DNA from 4 places in the Vibrio sp. V31_P5A7T61 genome. Region 4 is predicted to be linked to each of the others. Evidence: predicted binding sites of a transcription regulator. Region 4 holds the regulator's gene; each other region holds the start of a gene.
The links. Region 4 encodes CRP, which controls carbon source genes, mostly activating them, when cyclic AMP is high. Its sites were predicted from a motif close to TGTGANNNNNNTCACA; they were not measured.
Positions count from the first base shown of each region.

Region 1: a site for CRP is predicted at 1,805-1,820, ahead of cdd (cytidine deaminase). Genes of this name have one in related genera too.
Region 2: a site for CRP is predicted at 1,681-1,696, ahead of mlc (sugar metabolism global transcriptional regulator Mlc). Genes of this name have one in related genera too.
Region 3: a site for CRP is predicted at 2,497-2,512, ahead of CAG58_RS13860 (CidA/LrgA family protein). Genes of this name have one in related genera too.

Region 1 covers NZ_WXWI01000021.1:79,677-84,071, reverse strand. The annotation lists gene CAG58_RS03945 (EAL domain-containing protein) at 1-778, shown strand, start outside; gene cdd (cytidine deaminase) at 812-1,699, opposite strand; gene CAG58_RS03935 (CidB/LrgB family autolysis modulator) at 1,863-2,540, opposite strand; gene CAG58_RS03930 (CidA/LrgA family protein) at 2,540-2,926, opposite strand; gene sbcB (exodeoxyribonuclease I) at 2,959-4,395, opposite strand, start outside.
Region 2 covers NZ_WXWI01000033.1:217,199-221,593, forward strand. The annotation lists gene pyk (pyruvate kinase) at 53-1,498, opposite strand; gene mlc (sugar metabolism global transcriptional regulator Mlc) at 1,772-2,989, shown strand; gene CAG58_RS08575 (chemotaxis protein CheV) at 3,116-4,057, shown strand; gene CAG58_RS08580 (YciK family oxidoreductase) at 4,148-4,395, opposite strand, start outside.
Region 3 covers NZ_WXWI01000059.1:138,120-142,514, reverse strand. The annotation lists partial or broken gene CAG58_RS13880 (IS4 family transposase) at 1-264, shown strand, start outside; gene fcrX (ferric iron uptake transcriptional regulator FcrX) at 302-748, opposite strand; gene CAG58_RS13870 (DUF4442 domain-containing protein) at 1,005-1,514, shown strand; gene CAG58_RS13865 (LysR family transcriptional regulator) at 1,521-2,405, opposite strand; gene CAG58_RS13860 (CidA/LrgA family protein) at 2,531-2,941, shown strand; gene CAG58_RS13855 (LrgB family protein) at 2,941-3,636, shown strand; gene fldA (flavodoxin FldA) at 3,703-4,230, opposite strand; gene CAG58_RS13845 (alpha/beta fold hydrolase) at 4,345-4,395, opposite strand, start outside.
Region 4 covers NZ_WXWI01000057.1:86,988-91,382, forward strand. The annotation lists gene astA (arginine N-succinyltransferase) at 1-129, shown strand, start outside; gene astD (succinylglutamate-semialdehyde dehydrogenase) at 151-1,611, shown strand; gene CAG58_RS12635 (DUF1338 domain-containing protein) at 1,703-2,497, shown strand; gene crp (cAMP-activated global transcriptional regulator CRP) at 2,595-3,227, opposite strand; gene CAG58_RS12645 (phosphoribulokinase) at 3,519-4,388, opposite strand.

The sequences.
Region 1 (4,395 bases), on a different contig from region 4:
GACATTATTAGTGATACATCGAGATATTATCTCTGCGCTAAAAGAAGGCCAATTTATGGCCTATTATCAGCCGATTGTAAAAGCCTCATCGGGTGAATTAGTAGGTTTTGAAGCGCTTGCTCGTTGGCAGCATCCACAGCTTGGTTTGCTTTTCCCTGAAGTTTTTATTCCTGTGGCTGAGCAGAGAAAATTAATTGTTGAGCTCGGAGAGCAAATCCTTGATAAAGCTTGCCAATTTATTCAGAGTTTACCTCACCATGAAAGTCATCATTTGAGTATTCATGTCAATATTTCCAGTCCACATTTTCATCATAATAGCTTAGTTGATACATTAAAACGTCTGATTCATCATTACCAACTGCATCCTAGGCAACTGGTGCTTGAATTAACAGAAAGTATTTTATTGGGTGCAGAAGAAGATATCATTCAACGGATGCAAACCATTAAAGCTCTAGGAGTGCAACTTGCCCTCGATGATTTTGGTACCGGTTATTCTTCTTTTAGTTCGTTGTGTAATTTCCCATTAGACATTGTCAAATTGGACAAATCTTATATTGATCGTCTGGAAGATAATCAAAAAGCGCAAATACTGATTAAAAATATTATCTATATGGCTCAAGAGCTGGGTATGACGACGGTTGCTGAAGGTGTTGAAAGTGTCGATCAGCTTAGGCAATTGCTGGTGTGGGATATTGATGAAATCCAAGGATACTATTTTTATAAACCGATGACTTCGGAGCAGGCAAAGGAGCATTTTTTGACACTACTCCAACCCTAAACCGACGAGCGATGTAGGGTTGGAACGTCATGGTTACAACGCAAGATAAGACAATGGAAGGTCTGGATTAATCGTTTCTAACGTGGCTTGTGTATCGGCTAAATGGCTGATTTGACCTTGTGCCATCTCGACTAACGCAGCGCCCGCTAAGTCGGTGAATTCTTCCCCTGCCATACGCAATTGGATTAACGCGACTTGTAACGGTGGTAAGCTTGGATTAAAAGCGGCATTCTCGGCATAAGCGCCGCTGTATTCAGCACCAGAAGCACTGCGCAAAGCTACGCCACTGAGATTATTAGTATAAGGGGCATGACTACGATTGAGTGCGCCGATGGCGGTTTGAATTAACGCATCTTGATCATCACTACGGTAACCATGATCAATCGGGGTCATTAATGCAGATTGAATTCCCAAATCACTTGGACCAAAAGATTCAGGTAAATAATACTGTAAGGACTTTTCTTCACGTTGTGGCAGTTGAATGGTTAAAGAGGGAGCGGTGTTCAGTTCATTCATAAACTGTCGGCAGTGACCACAAGGACTATAGTTAACGGTCATACTGGCTAGACCTTGTTCACCCTTCATCCACGCATGGCTGATCGCGGCTTGCTCTGCATGAATCGTTTGTCCTAGCTGTGCTCCAGAGAATTCCATGTTAGCGCCAAAATAGAGTCGTCCACTCACTCCTCGAGCAATCGCCCCCACATGAAAATTTGAAATAGGTACGTACGCATAAGCGGCAGCGAGTGGCAATAAAGCGACTCTGAGATCGGCGTCACTTAATCCCGATAAGGCGAGTAATTGATTGAATTGATCAGCAGAAAGGGTGGCATCAAAATGATCAGCCGTGACGATGGGCGTTAGATACTCGGTAAGCGCGGCTGGCATTGGTGATAATGCCTGTTCAATTCGGCTATGCATAATTCATCCTTAATTGGTCAATTGAGCTCCATTTTAGATAATTATCGCGACCAATCTGTGATTTTTATCACTTTTTTAAATGTAAATTGATTTCATTTTTCATAATTAGAGTGAGGTCACACATAATACCCATCGAATTTCCCAAAACCTCAACAAGGCGAGTTTAATAAAAAAGCCATAGACTAAAAGCAAACAAGCCGGGAGCTAAAATGGAGGTGATTACACCACAGAGCACAAGAGCCAACGAGCTGAACGCCGCGTCTCGAGGATCTTTTTCAGCGCAGGTAGCCGTTCCTAGCGCGTGAGCAATAGTCCCTGTGGTTAAGCCTCTGGCAATCGGGTGGGTAATATTAAGCAGGTTATAAATCGGGTAGGCCATAATCGCGCCAAATAACCCCACCAACAGGACAAGAATGGCGGCGATAGCGGGCTCTCCACCCAAATTACTGCTCACTTCCATGGCAATCGGTGTGGTGACGGATTTGCCCATCAAGGCAGCGACTAACGCGACATCCGCTTGCATTGATAAGGCAATAATACTGGCCGTGAGCATGGACATAATACTTCCCACCCCACAGGCTAATAGAATAATCCGCCAATTCGAACGGATTTGTGGTAATTGCTCATAGAGGGGATAAGCGAGCGCCACGACGGCTGGCTGGAGTAAATCACTGATCCAATGGTTATCGGCGTAGTAGACTTGGTAAGGAACCTCTAAAACGATCAGTAACGGAATTAAGATAGCGATGCAGATCAACAATGGGTTGACCAAAGGTGAACGGTATTTTTGTGCTACCCAACGAGCGAAAAAAAACACCATCAGCGTAACCAGTAACCACATTATTTTTTGCCTCTTTTGAGAAAGCGATCAAGCACATAGCCAAGAGAAACTAAAACCAAAGCGGTACCGCCAATCGCACTGGCGAGAATCGGCCAAAGATTAGCGGATAACCTATCAAAATGGACCATCAAACCGACGCTGATCGGTACGAACAGCAAAATCATATAACGGATAAAAAGATGCGCGCTGGGCCGAACCCAGTCGACGGGAACGAGACCGCTAGCCAGTAAAGCAAATAAAATCAACAAGCCAAAAATACTGCCTGGAATCGTAATTCCTAACCATTGTTGTAGGCTAACTCCAGCCCAAAGACAGAGGAAAATCAGTCCCATTGAGACTACGTACTGCGCGGTCGTTTTCAATAATTTGGCTAAGTTAGGTATCATAGCGTTAATAAAGCCTTCTTTTTATAAGCCGTTTAAGAAGCCAGCGCTTCAACATAATGATACACCGCTTTCAGTATGGCGATTTTTTTAGCATCGTGTTGATGTTGCTCGACCAAATTTTCTAAGTTGAGCATATAACTTGGTAACTGAGTAGCAAAGTAATCTTGACAATGGCTTGCCCAGCGGCGCTGCTCTGTTTCATTGAGTGTCCAAGGATAATGACGAGCTCGATAACGAAACAGCAGGGGCGCAATGCGTTGATCACTGAATTGAATATCTAAATCAGCGAGTGACTCCGGCGCCGCAGAGCGAATAATGTCCATTGCCGCGCGATCGGAAGGAGAAAAGAACCCATCATAGAGTTGGCTATCGACATCACTGCTGGCTGAAAAATCACGTTCAGCACTAAACACATCCACTAACTTTTCACGCAATGTTGGTTGTTGACGAATTTGCGAAAGATGAGCCAAGCACTGCTCGCGGTTAATACCTATGGTGGCGGCATTTTCAGCGGTAAGGGTTTTCGCTGGCGCTAAGATGGGGCACTTATTCAAATGAATCAACTTAACTGGCGCAGGTAGCTCACCCTCTGCCAAGTCATCATGTTTAGTATAGAGGCGCTGTAAGAGTTGCTCGCTGGTTAATTCGAATAACGGCTCGGGATTTTTCGCCAAATCGACCACGATTACGGCATTTTGATTGGTGGGGTGCCAAGCAATAGGTACAACCCAACTGGTGTAACTGCGCTCACGTCCTAGCATGCCAGAGACATGCATTAATGGCGTCATGTTAACAATATCAACCAAATCAATCAGCTTACGCTTATGGCGCATCGATAAGAAATAATCAAACAGCTTAGGCTGTGCTGCTTTGATTTTTTTTGCGAGCTCAATGGTGGCAATCACATCAGCCATCGCATCGTGAGCATTGCTGTGTTCTATACCATTGGCTTTAGAAAGGTGCTCCAGTTTAAAACTGGTAAAGCCTTCTTGGTTTTCAGGCCATTCAATACCTTCTGGGCGCAAAGCATGGCAAGCACGCATCACATCAAGTAAATCCCAGCGTGAGTTGCCTTGTTGCCAACTCCAAGCGTAGGGGTCAATAAAATTCCGATAACAGGTATAGCGAGTTACTTCATCATCAAAACGAATGCTGTTATAGCCTAAACTGGTGGTATTAGGTGTGGCTAGTTCAGCATGAATGCGGGCAATAAATTCTGGTTCTGGCAACCCTTCTGCCATCGCTTTTTGTGGCGTAATACCCGTTATCAAAGCGGCTTCTGGTGAGGGCAAATAGTCGCTGGGCAGTTGACAATAGATGACCAGCGGCTCGCCAATGATATTAAAGTCCATATCGGTACGCACACCAGCAAACTGGCTGGGACGATCTTTGGCTGGGCTCGTCCCCCACGTTTCATAATCTAAAAAGAAGAATGTCGGTTGATGATCTGCGTTGTGAGGTCTGGAATT
Region 2 (4,395 bases), on a different contig from region 4:
ATAAAACTCAATGTCATTCGGGTAGGTACGTTCCCTGTACCTACCGCTCAGATTAAAATACCGGCAAGATCCGCATACAGTTGGTGGTTCCTTCTACATCCATAATATCACCTTGAGTAATGATCACCAGATCGCCAAACTCGAGGAGCTTTTTGTCTTTTAGGGCTTGTAGGGCGGCTTGAGCCACCTCCGCTCCCTGACCATGGTTGCTATCAAAATAGAATGGCGTTACCCCTCGATAGAGCGCACAACGGTTCAGAGCATGCTCATTACGAGACATGGCGAAGATAGGTAATATCGAGTTAAGGCGTGAGGTCATTAGCGCAGTTCGCCCTGACTCCGTTAACGTGACCATCGCTGTTACTCCTTCAAGATGGTTGGCGGCATAAATGGTCGACATTGCTATTGTTTCTTCTTCGGTTTGGAAAGCGCGATCGATACGATAATTTTGTTGGCTGGCTTCAATCATTTTTTCTGCGCCGACACAGACTTCGGCCATGGCTTTGACGGTCTCTACTGGGTATTTACCAGCGGCGGTCTCTCCTGAAAGCATGACTGCGTCAGTGCCATCAAGTACGGCATTGGCGACGTCCATCACTTCTGCTCGGGTTGGCATTGGATTGGTGATCATCGACTCCATCATTTGAGTTGCGGTTATCACGATGCGATTGAGCTCTTTAGAACGACGAATCAGTTTCTTTTGCACCGCGATTAACTCAGGATCACCAATTTCGACACCAAGGTCGCCTCGCGCAACCATAATGACATCAGAGGCGCGAATAATATCATCGATATTTTCATCACAAGATACCGTCTCTGCACGCTCAACTTTGGCCACTAATCTTGCATTCAGTCCTGCTTCGCGAGCCAAACGCCGAGCATAATCCATATCTTTCCCATTGCGTGGAAAAGAGATCGCTAAATAATCGACGCCAATGTCAGCTGCCAGCACAATATCTCGCTTATCTTTTTCTGTTAAGGCTTCAGCAGAAAGGCCACCGCCTTTTTTATTAATGCCTTTATTATTGGATAATGGTCCGCCGATAAGAACGGTAGTGTGGATTTTACTTCCTTCTACAGCGGTGACTTGCAACTGAACTCTGCCATCGTCGAGTAATAAAATATCTTCTGCCACAACGTCATTTGGCAAAGCTTTGTAATCAATGCCGACGGTGTGCTGTGTGCCTTCACCGAGTCCGAGTTCTGCATCTAAAATGAAACTGTCGCCTTCATTGAGAAAAACCTTGTCTTCTTTGAAGGTCGATACTCGAATTTTAGGACCTTGCAGGTCGCCTAATATCGCTACGTGTCGACCTAATCGTTGAGCAATTTCGCGAACTTTTTCCGCTCGTAAACGGTGATCATCTGCCGATCCATGGGAAAAATTCATTCTGACTACATTCACCCCACAGCGAATAATCGTTTCTAACACACTACCTTGATCCGTCGATGGACCTAGTGTAGCGACAATTTTTGTTCTTCTTAACGCTGCGGTCATATTTTTCTCCTTGAAAGTCCGGCTAATAAGCGCAACCTATTGGATCTCAGTATAGACCTAAGTCTCTAAAAATAGAGGGTTTAGAAAAAAAATGACGATTTCTCGATCCAACACCCATCTTGGGTCTTTTGGTGGTGAAATCTGTGGTTTTGGGGTTAAAAACACAAACTCAAATTTATATGCGTGATGGCTGTCACGGCTATACATCAAGTTGCTTCACAATTAGTTCGCAAAGTAAAAAAATTGGCAGGTTATTGAAATCTGGAGTGCACCATGTATATGGCTCAACCAGGCCATATTGATCATATTAAACAGGTCAATGCTGGTCGTGTATATAAATTGATAGATCAAAAAGGCCCTATATCGCGCATTGACCTTTCTAAAGAGAGTGAATTAGCTCCGGCAAGTATTACTAAAATTACTCGCGAATTAATTGATGCCCACTTGATCCATGAAACGACGGTTCAAGAAGCGATCAGTCGTGGCAGACCTGCCGTTGGTCTGCAAACCAATAATCAAGGCTGGCAATTTCTTTCCATGCGCTTGGGACGAGGCTATCTGACGATTGCGTTGCATGAGTTGGGTGGTGAGGTATTGATTGACACCAAAATTGATATTCATGAAATCGATCAAGATGATGTTTTGGCGCGATTATTATTTGAAATAGAAGAGTTTTTTCAAACCTACGCCGCCCAATTAGATCGGGTGACAAGCATTGCGATTACTCTGCCGGGTTTAGTCAATTCACAGCAGGGCATGGTATTACAAATGCCCCATTATAATGTGAAAAACTTGGCGTTAGGTCCTGAGATTTATAAAGCTACTGGGTTGCCGGTATTTGTTGCGAATGATACTCGAGCTTGGGCCTTGGCAGAAAAATTATTCGGTCACTCTCAAGATGTCGATAATTCGATATTGATTTCTATTCACCACGGATTAGGGGCCGGGATTATCGTTGATGGGCGATTATTACAAGGTCGTTATGGCAATATTGGTGAGCTTGGGCACATTCAAATTGATCCTCAAGGTAAACGTTGTCATTGCGGCAATATTGGCTGTCTTGAAACGGTGGCGAGCTCGCAAGCGATTCGCGATCAGGTGTCGTTACGAATTGCTCAAGGAGAACCGTCGTCATTAGCCGAACAAGAGACGATTTCGATTGAGGACGTTTGCTTGGCGGCTGCCAATGGTGATCCGCTCGCCGTAGACGTGATTGAGCAACTCGGACGTTATTTAGGCGCTGCGATTGCGATAGTGATCAATTTGTTTAACCCTGACAAAGTGTTAATTGGTGGGGTGATGAATCAAGCAAAAACGGTGTTGTATCCTGCGATTCAGCGCTGTATTGAAGAGCAAAGCCTTCCTGCCTATCACCAACATCTGCAGTTGGTTGAATCCCGTTTTTATAAACAAGCCACAATGCCAGGAGCGGCTTTAATCAAGCAAGCGCTCTACGATGGTTTATTATTAATGAAAGTGGTTGAAGGATAATTTTTCTTCGTTTTTTTTGCACGACAGTTTACATTGTTCGCCTAAATTAATGATCTACCCAAGTGCCTCACAGAAATTTAGGTATATACTGTAAACGATGGTGCTTTTCTATTAGCGGGATTTTCTATGTCGAGTATCTTAAATACGGTCGATCAGCGTACCAATTTGGTGGGAGAGAACCGCCTAGAACTGTTGCTGTTTAGTTTAAATAGTCGACAGATTTTTGCGATCAACGTATTTAAGGTACGTGAAGTAATCAAGGTACCGCCAACGACTAAAATGCCCGGTTCTCATCCGAACATTATGGGGGTTGCTTCTCTACGAGGTGTTGCGGTTCCGATCATTGATCTTCGTCGAGCGATTGGTTTTCCTGAAACCAAGCTGGACAATCAAGAGCACAACTTAATCATTACCGAATACAACCGTACCGTGCAGGGTTTTTTGGTTGGTCAGGTACGCAATATCATTAATACCGCATGGACCGAGATTCAGCCACCACCAAAGTCGGTTGGGCGTTCAAACTACCTGACCGCGATTACGCACATTAAAGAGCAAAATCAAAACCATATTGTTGAAGTGATTGACGTAGAAAAAGTGCTCGCTGAAATTATCGACTATGATGTATCGATTTCTGAACATGTGTTAGATCATGACATATTAGGTGAAATGGTTGGGCGTAACATTTTGATTGTTGACGACTCTTCCACCGCCCGTAAGCAAATTAAAGATACTTTATCTCAACTTGGCTTAAATATTATCGAGTGTTGGGATGGTTTAGAAGCCTTGAAGCTACTAAAATCATGGTGTGATGAAGGTAAAGATATCAATCAAGAGCTGTTGATGATGATCACCGATGCCGAAATGCCAGAAATGGATGGTTATAAGCTTACTTATGAAGTGCGTAACGACCCGCGCATGGCGAGTTTGTACATTACGCTGAATACCTCACTCAGTGGTAGCTTTAATGAGGCGATGGTACAAAAGGTCGGTTGTGATAAATTCATCTCTAAATTCCAGCCTGATTTACTGGTGCAAGCGGTACAAGACCGATTACGTGATACCTTGTGATCAGCGCATAATGAATGACTAAAAACCCCGTCGTTGATATCGAATTAGCGACGGGGTTTCTATTTTCCGAATGAATGTGTTTGAAGTAGATTATTTCGGTTGTGCGTCAATACATTGGCCATGCACGTGTTGGCTCTCTCTGGCCATTAAATAGAGATAAAGCGGCATGATCTCTTGCGGTGTTTTCAAGCGGTTAGCATCTTCTTGTGGATACGCCTTGGCGCGCATGGCGGTGCGTGTTCCACCAGGATTAATCGCGTTGACTCGTAATGGGGTATCACGTAGCTCATCGGCGAGGATCTGCATCATCCCTTCAGTAGCAAATTTTGAAATAGAAT
Region 3 (4,395 bases), on a different contig from region 4:
CTGGTTCGCTTAGAAATCAGCCGCATTGCGAAAGAAGCCAAGGTATCACCTCTTCGAATAAGCTTTATGATGGCACTTCGAGATATCCAAGATGAACTGATGTGGTGTGCGATAGCCTCACCCGGCTCAATCCCTAAAAAGTTGAGGGCAATGCGAGAGCGAGTAAAGCGTTACATTCTTCCAGAACGAAAAAAACGGCCCAAATCCAGGACCGTTCGTATGAGTAAAACTCGCTACCCAGTTCGTTCCAAACACGCTAAGTGATAGGAGTTAACCTCGCGGTGGTTTTTTTTCGGTTATCTTATCGAGCTTTATGCGCGGAAGGGTTGTTTTTGCAACCGCCATCAGCACATTTGCCATAAAGATATAAACTGTGATTAGTTAGCTGAACATTGTAACGCGCAGCGATCTCTTTTTGACGCTGTTCGATTACCTCGTCAGAAAACTCAATCACTTCGCCACAATCAAGACAGACGAGATGGTCATGATGGTGTTGGGTTGAGAGTTCGAAAACTGATTTTCCACCTTCAAAATGATGACGAGTCACGATACCAGCGTCATCAAATTGGTTTAACACGCGATAAACGGTCGCAAGGCCGATCTCTTCACCGAGATCAATCAGCTTTTTGTACAGCTCCTCAGCACTAATATGTTGGCACTCAGGCTGCTGCAATACTTCTAAAATCTTTAGCCGTGGAAGGGTTACTTTAAGACCTGCATCCTTTAGCGCTTGGTTATTGTCTGACATATACTTTCCCGTTGATGATCTGCAGTCGTAAACAGAGGTCAATGTTGTTCCACATTATAGGCCACTCGATTAAAACAATAAACCACGAACTTCAAAGGGTTACTGTAATTACTACAAAATCGAGTTTCATCACGGAGAAATCTGATCTGACCAGTTACAATTATGCAACATTAACTTGTGTGTAGCTTCGCTGAGTGAGGTGCTCATTGAGCATCACGATCAGTGAAGATGAGATAGAGTCTAAGGCACGGATAGCATGAATAAAACACTTGAGAAGTTGTATAAACCTAATATTGTGAAGTGGGCATTAAATAGTTGGCCACCTTTTTGGGGATCTGGGATAAAAATCGAGTCAATCAGCGAAGACTTTCGTGAAGCTAGATTGCGTTTAAAGCTTCGTTGGTGGAATAAAAATGCCAATCGTTCCCAATATGGTGGCAGCATCTTCTCTTTAACGGACCCCGTATATTCATTAATGCTGATGGGGGTTTTAGGTCGCCAGTATTATGTTTGGGATAAAGAGGCGAGCATTAATTTCATTAAGCCGGGACACAGTGATTTGTATGCTGAGTTTTTGATTTCTCAAGCTCAACTGGATGCGATATTAGTGGCGACGGCAAATGGCGATAAATGCTTTCCTGAATTTATTATTCACGTCAAAGACAAACAGGGTGATGTGGTTTCTGAAGTGCATCGTAAGTTGTATGTTCGTAAAAAGCCTAAGTATCGTCAAGAGAGTGATTATCAAACCGATAACGCTGCATAATGGTGTTCAGCGAGACGATGGATGAGTATGACAAAGTTGTATCCAAGCTTCTGCAGTGCGAGAGACGTAACGTTCACTATGCCAAATAACACTTAACGTCCAATCAATACTGGGATTGAGCGGCTTAATTAAAACGCCTTCATTTTGGATTCTTAAGCAGAGTGGCTCGGGTAAAAAGGCGACTCCGATGCCACTTTTTACAAGCGCAACGAGAAAATCCCATTGGCTACTTCGCGCCGCAATTTGTGGGGTAAATCCATGTGCTAGACATTGCTGATGGACATAGTCACTAAGAGTAAACTCTTTAGTGTAAAGATAAAAAGGCGCTTCTTTGAGTGATGGCCAATCAATCGTTGTCATGGCAGTCCAAGGCATGGTTTGCGGTAATACAGCATAAATTGGGTAACTGTCTAATACTAAAGTGCTGAGATGTTGCTCTGCGTGGCGCGATAGCATCGTAATGGCAACATCCAATTCTCCATCAAGTACCGCTTGTTCTATTTTTCTCCCGCCATACTCGACGATCGTCATTTCTACGGCTGGGTAGGTTTGTCGATATTGTCTGATCAAGCCAGCATAAAGATGCCCCACCATAGGAGGAATACCTAGACGCAGTTGCCCTCCTTGGAGCTGGTTAAGATCGATCAGTTCAGCTTCTAGCTGAGTAAAGTGAGTCAAAATCTCTTGTGCACGTAAATACACAATGTGTCCTGCATCGGTTAGCCAAAATCGATGGCCTTGACGATGGAGTAATGACTGCCCAATTTCTTGTTCAAGGCTACGGATCATTTTACTGATCGTCGGTTGGGTAACAAAAAGTTTCTCCGAGGCACGGGTAAAGCTCTGTTGATTGATGAGTTCAACAAAATAGCGTAGGGCTTTAATATCCATAAGAAAGCGGTTCTCTGTGTTCGATTGATTCCATATTGGCATAATTTTTATAATAAAAATTCATTTTATGAAATTTTAATGCTCTCTATACTGTGATTAATTTCACACAATGAGCGAATGATGCCATGAGGAAGATTGAAACTGTTTTGCTGACCATTGGGCAAATTGTTGCGTTAGGTTTGATATGGGTAATCGCCGACCGTTTGGTTGATTACTTACACTTGCCTATCCCTGCCAATCTCACAGGTATGCTGTTATTGCTGACGTTGGTATTCAGTAAGATTGTTAACGTTGAATGGCTGCGACGAGGTGCGGCTTGGCTTTTAGCAGAAATGTTACTGTTTTTTGTTCCGGCGGTCGTTGCCGTGGTCAATTATCAGCCGCTGGTGCGTGAACAGGGCGGACGAATTATCTTAGTATTAGTGCTGAGTACGGTTTTAGTGATAGCGGTGACTGCGTGGGTCGTGGATAAATTATACCGCTTGGAGCTTAAATTAGCGCGCCGAAAAAGTAATAAGTTAGCGGGAGCCTTATAATGTTGCACTCGGTCTCATTACTCGGCATGACGTGTTTGGTACTGACTTTAGCACTCTATTACGTCTGTAAAATGCTCTATCAGCGCAAACGAACAATTTTTTTGATGCCTTTATTGCTGGCCCCATTACTGTTGGTGCTGATTGTCATTGGTATGGATATTCCTTATCCATCGTATATGGAAGAGTCTCGCTGGCTATTATGGTTACTTGGGCCAGCCACCGTCGCCTTTGCGATTCCTGTGTACGATAATCGGCTTTTAATTCGTCGTCATTGGTTGTCATTATCGGTTGGTGTGGTGGTTTCCGTGATTGTGGCTGTGAGCAGTACCGTCTTGCTGGCACGCTGGTTTGAATTACCAGAGTTACTGCAGCGTAGCTTAGCCATGCGCTCGATAACGACCCCTTTTGCCGTGGAAGCAACACGTGCCATTGGCGGTGAAAGTGACTTAACGGCCCTGTTTGTGGTACTCACGGGTGTTATTGGAATGGCGGTTGGTGAAAGTATATTAACTTTCTTATCGATTCGTTCTCGATTTGGGCGTGGGGCGAGCTTAGGGGCTTCTGCCCATGGTGCAGGCACCGCGAAAGCGTATCAAATGGGAAATGCAGAAGGGGTGGTATCGAGTGTCGTCATGATGATAGCCGGTATGGTAACGGTACTGATTGCGCCCTTTTTAGGCCAGCTATTGTGGTAAATAGATCCAATAATTCATAAAGAGTTTGTGTTAAAAGAAACCGCCCAAGTGAGGGCGGTTGCTGGTTTAGTCTTCTAGCTCAGCTAAGCACATTTCTTCGTATACTTGCTGAACCCAAGCGGTCACACGTTGCTCGGTCAACTCTGGTTGACGGTCTTCATCAATGCATAGACCAACAAAATGATTATCATCGACTAATGCTTTAGACGCTTCAAATTCATAACCTTCCGTTGGCCAATGACCAATAATCGTTGCGCCTTTGGCTTGGATGATGTCTCGAACGGTGCCCATAGCATCACAGAAATACTCTGCGTAGTCTTCTTGATCACCACAGCCAAAAATAGCCACGAGTTTCGTCGAAAAATCAATGGCTTCTAATTCAGGGAAGAAATCATCCCAATCACACTGTGCTTCACCATAGTACCAAGTGGGAATGCCAAGCAGTAAAAGATCAAAGTTATCAATATCTTCTTTACTACTTTTCGCGATATCTTGTACGTGAACCAGTTGTTTGCCGAGTTGTTTTTGAATCATTTTTGCAATAGCTTCGGTGTTACCTGTATCGCTACCAAAAAAGATACCTACACTTGCCATAGAGTCTTTACCTTTAAATCAATCTGCTTGCGCGAACTATACCACTGTTATTTGTTAAAGTTAATCCACCTATTGACTTTCAAATTTCCCTTAACTTGTTATGGATTAAGCGCTTTAGGCGATAAACTTACGAATCGCACGGAGTACTTCTGCTGGTTTTTCAGC
Region 4 (4,395 bases):
ACTCATTTTCGTGCTACCGCCGAAAAAGCGGCCTACAACCGTGAGCGAGAAACGGTGTTGATTACTCCCGAAGTGGCTCAAGCATTAAACGTTGACCAAGGGGATTGGTTGCGAATTTTGGCTCAATAGTTTTTAGATAAGGAAGATACAATGACTCAGTGGATAGCAGGTCAATGGATTGCTGGACAAGGCGATGCGTTGAGTTCAATCAGCCCTTACGATGACCAAGTGGTTTGGCAAGGTAATAGCGCAACGGCAGAGCAAGTTGAACAAGCTATTACGGCTGCTCGGCAGGCATTCATTAGTTGGAAAAATCGCCTGTTTGCTGAGCGTGAGCAAGTGGTGTTGGCTTTTGCTGAGCAGGTCAAAGCCAACAGTGAAAAAATTGCTGAAGTGATCGCTAAAGAAACCGGTAAACCATTATGGGAAACGCGCACCGAAGCCGCGGCGATGGCTGGTAAAATTGCGATTTCTATTCGTGCTTACCATGAACGTACTGGGCAGCAGCAACGTGAGGTGGCAGGTAATACGATTGTATTGCGGCATCGTCCCCTTGGCGTAATGGCGGTATTTGGTCCATATAATTTTCCTGCCCATTTACCCAATGGCCATATTGTTCCTGCTTTACTGGCTGGTAATACCGTGGTGTTTAAACCTTCAGAGCAAACCCCATGGACTGGTGAGCTAGCGATGCAGTTATGGCAAGCGGCGGGATTGCCCGATGGTGTGCTTAACCTAGTACAAGGTGCGAAAGAAACGGGTATTGCGCTCGCGCAATCAAAAAATATTGATGGCTTGCTCTTTACTGGTAGTGCGAATACTGGTCACCTCTTACATCGTCAGTTTGCCGGTCAACCCGATAAAATGTTAGCACTGGAGATGGGCGGCAATAATCCGATGGTGATTTCTGAGCACTATGGCGATATTGATGCGGCGGTATACACTATTATTCAGTCAGCGTTTATTAGTGCGGGACAACGTTGTACTTGCGCTCGTCGTCTTTATTTACCTGAAGGCGAAAAAGGCGATAAGTTGCTTGATAAGTTGCTAAAAGCGACCGAGCAGCTGCGCATTGATCAGCCTTTTGCTGATCCTGCACCCTTTATGGGGCCACAGATTTCACGTGCTGCCGCTGAGTTTATTTTGACGGCACAAGCGAATTTACAAGCGTTAGGCGGAAAAAGTTTATTAACCGCGAAGGCACAACAAGCGGCGTTCGTCACACCAGGGATTATTGATGTCACTGCGATTAATGATTTACCTGATGAAGAATATTTCGGCCCATTATTGCAAGTCATTCGTTATCAAACACTGCCTCAAGCTGTAGCACTGGCTAATAATACGCGCTTTGGTTTGTCAGCAGGCTTAGTGTCGACCGACGATCAAGAGTGGCAATATTTTATTGATCATATTCGCGCCGGAATTGTTAACCGTAACCGTCAACTTACCGGAGCCAGTGGCGATGCTCCCTTTGGTGGGCCGGGTGCGTCAGGTAACTTACGCCCCAGCGCGTTTTACGCCGCGGATTACTGTGCTTACCCAATGGCGTCGATGGAAGGGCAAACGACAGAATTACCCGCGACACTATCACCAGGGGTTGTTTTGCCTTAAGTCGTCAACACAGCTAAAGAGTGTAGATAATGTTTAACCCATAACGTCTCTATCGCGAGAGGCGTTATCCACCCACTGACAAGGAGGCGTCATGACGCCAAGTGCGCTTTTTCAATGTTTATGGAATGACTATATTCAGCGTCTTTGCCCTGCGGCAGAAAAAGTCCATCATTTGCTCCAGGAAGACGAAGCACTGATCAATGACCACATTGCTTTACGAACTTTTAATATCGCACCACTGGGTATAGAGACTTTGGCCAAGCCGTTTCTGGCCTTAGGCTACGTTGCTTGCGGTGATTATCTGTTTGAAAGCAAAAAGCTGGTGGCGAAGCATTATGAGCACCCTGATCCTAAGCAACCTAAGGTATTTATTAGTGAATTGGAGGTCGAAGAGTGCTCAGCAGAGTTACAAGCGATAGTCGCTAAGTTAGTGGCTCAAGTCGAGACGACTCGCCTTGATGATGTCGATTTTCTTTACGCCGGCCGTCTATGGGATCTCTCGTTTGCAGATTATCAAATCTTAGCCAAAGAAAGCGAGTATGCGGCGTGGTTAGCCGCCCATGGTTATGGGGCCAATCACTTTACGGTGAGTGTTAATCAGCTCAAGGCATTTAATGAGGTCAAAGCGGTCAATGATCATCTGCGTCAGGCGGGCTTTACTATCAATGAAAATGGCGGTGAAGTGAAAGGCACACCAGAAGTATTACTAGAACAGTCCTCGACTATGGCTGATAAGGTGCCAGTCTCGTTTAACGACGGTGTTGAAGTGATCCCTGGTGGTTTTTATGAGTTCGCTAAACGTTATCCGATGGCGAACGGTCAACTGTATAGCGGCTTTGTGGCGGCTTCAGCAGATAAAATCTTTGAAAGTACCGATCTTCGTTAGTAAAAAACGGAACGGGTAGCCAACGATGAACAACAAAAAAGCTACTTTAGGTCAACTAAAGTAGCTTATTCAGGCTTTAAGCATGTTAAACCAGAGGTTAACGAGTGCCGTAGACCACGATGGTTTTACCGTGTGCTGATATCAGATTTTGCTCTTCAAGCATTTTCAGAATCCGGCCAACGGTTTCACGAGAGCAACCAACGATTTGACCAATTTCTTGACGAGTGATTTTGATTTGCATCCCATCAGGGTGAGTCATTGCATCGGGTTGTTTTGCTAGGTTTAGTAGAGTTTGTGCAATACGACCAGTCACATCAAGGAACGCCAAATCACCGACTTTTTGGCTGGTCACTTGTAGGCGACGAGCCATTTGCCCTGATAGACGCATCAGGATATCGGGGTTAACTTGAATCAATTGACGGAACTTCTTAAAAGAAATTTCCGCGACTTCACAAGGGGATTTAGCTCGAACCCAAGCGGTACGTTCTTGATCTTCTTCGAACAGACCAAGCTCGCCGATGAAATCACCTTGGTTAAGGTAAGAAAGAATCATCTCTTTACCTTCTTCGTCTTTAATCAGTACCGCAACAGAACCTTTAACAATGTAGTACAAGGTTTCCGCTTTTTCGCCCGCATGGATCAGCGTGCTTTTTGAAGGGTACTTATGAATATGACAATGTGAAAGGAACCACTCTAGTGTTGGGTCGGTTTGAGGTTTACCTAGAACCATAATATCTCACTTCCTCTGCAGGGTACGCTCGCTGCTGTCCGTATATTTTAGCGAAGCCTTAATGGATTAACTAGAATAAGAGGACTTCCTAATGGCTGCAAGCTATCTTGTGTTCGGTAAGGAATAGTATCCTTTTTCGAACGCGATTTCTTGATTTTAATCGTATCAAACCATGGATATTTTACGCAAAAACGTGCACATGATCACGGTATGAAAAGTAATCGTGTTAATAAGACCGTAGCCTGACCGATTATGCGAATTTCTTACTCATCAGGTCAAGATAAGGCAATCTCAACCAATTTTTCCGGATTCAATTAATTGCTGGAGTAAGGGTTGCACGATAAGTTCCATAGCAAAGCCCATTTTGCCGCCAGGAACCACAATCGTGTTGTGACGCGACATAAACGAGCCATCAATCATTGCCAGTAAATAGGGATAATCGACATTCTTTATTCCGCGTAAACGGATCACCACAAAGCTTTCATCTAAACTCGGGATGCCTTTCGCATTGAGAGGATTTGAGGTGTCGACCGTAGGCACTCGTTGAAAGTTAATGTGCGTACGCGAAAACTGAGGGGTAATGTAATTCAGATAATCGTCCATTGAGCGAACGATAGAATCCATGACGGCTTCACGAGAATGGCCGCGGTCACGAGTATCGCGCACGTATTTTTGGATCCATTCCAAATTGACAATTGGAACCATGCCAATCAAAAAATCGACATGTTGCGCGACATTAATGTCACCATCGACCACTCCGCCATGTAAGCCTTCATAAAATAAGACATTGGTATCATCAGGCAACTGCTGCCAAGGTGTGAAGGTACCAGGCATCTGATTATAGGGGACGGCTTCATCAAAAGTATGCAGATAACGACGAATTTGTCCTGCGCCCGTTTTGCCATATTGGCGGAAAAAATCCTGCAGAGCAGGGAAGTCATTCGCTTGCGGACCGAAGTAGCTAATATGTCGACCTTGTTCTCTTGCTTTACGAATTTCAATATCCATTTCTGGACGAGTGAAGCGGTGGAAGCTATCACCTTCCACCCAAGCGGGTTTAATGTTCATCATATTGAACATTTTGCGGAAAGCTTCTGATGTGGTCGTTGTACCAGCGCCTGATGAACCGGTGACCGCAATAATGGGGTGTTTTGCTGACATGACATAC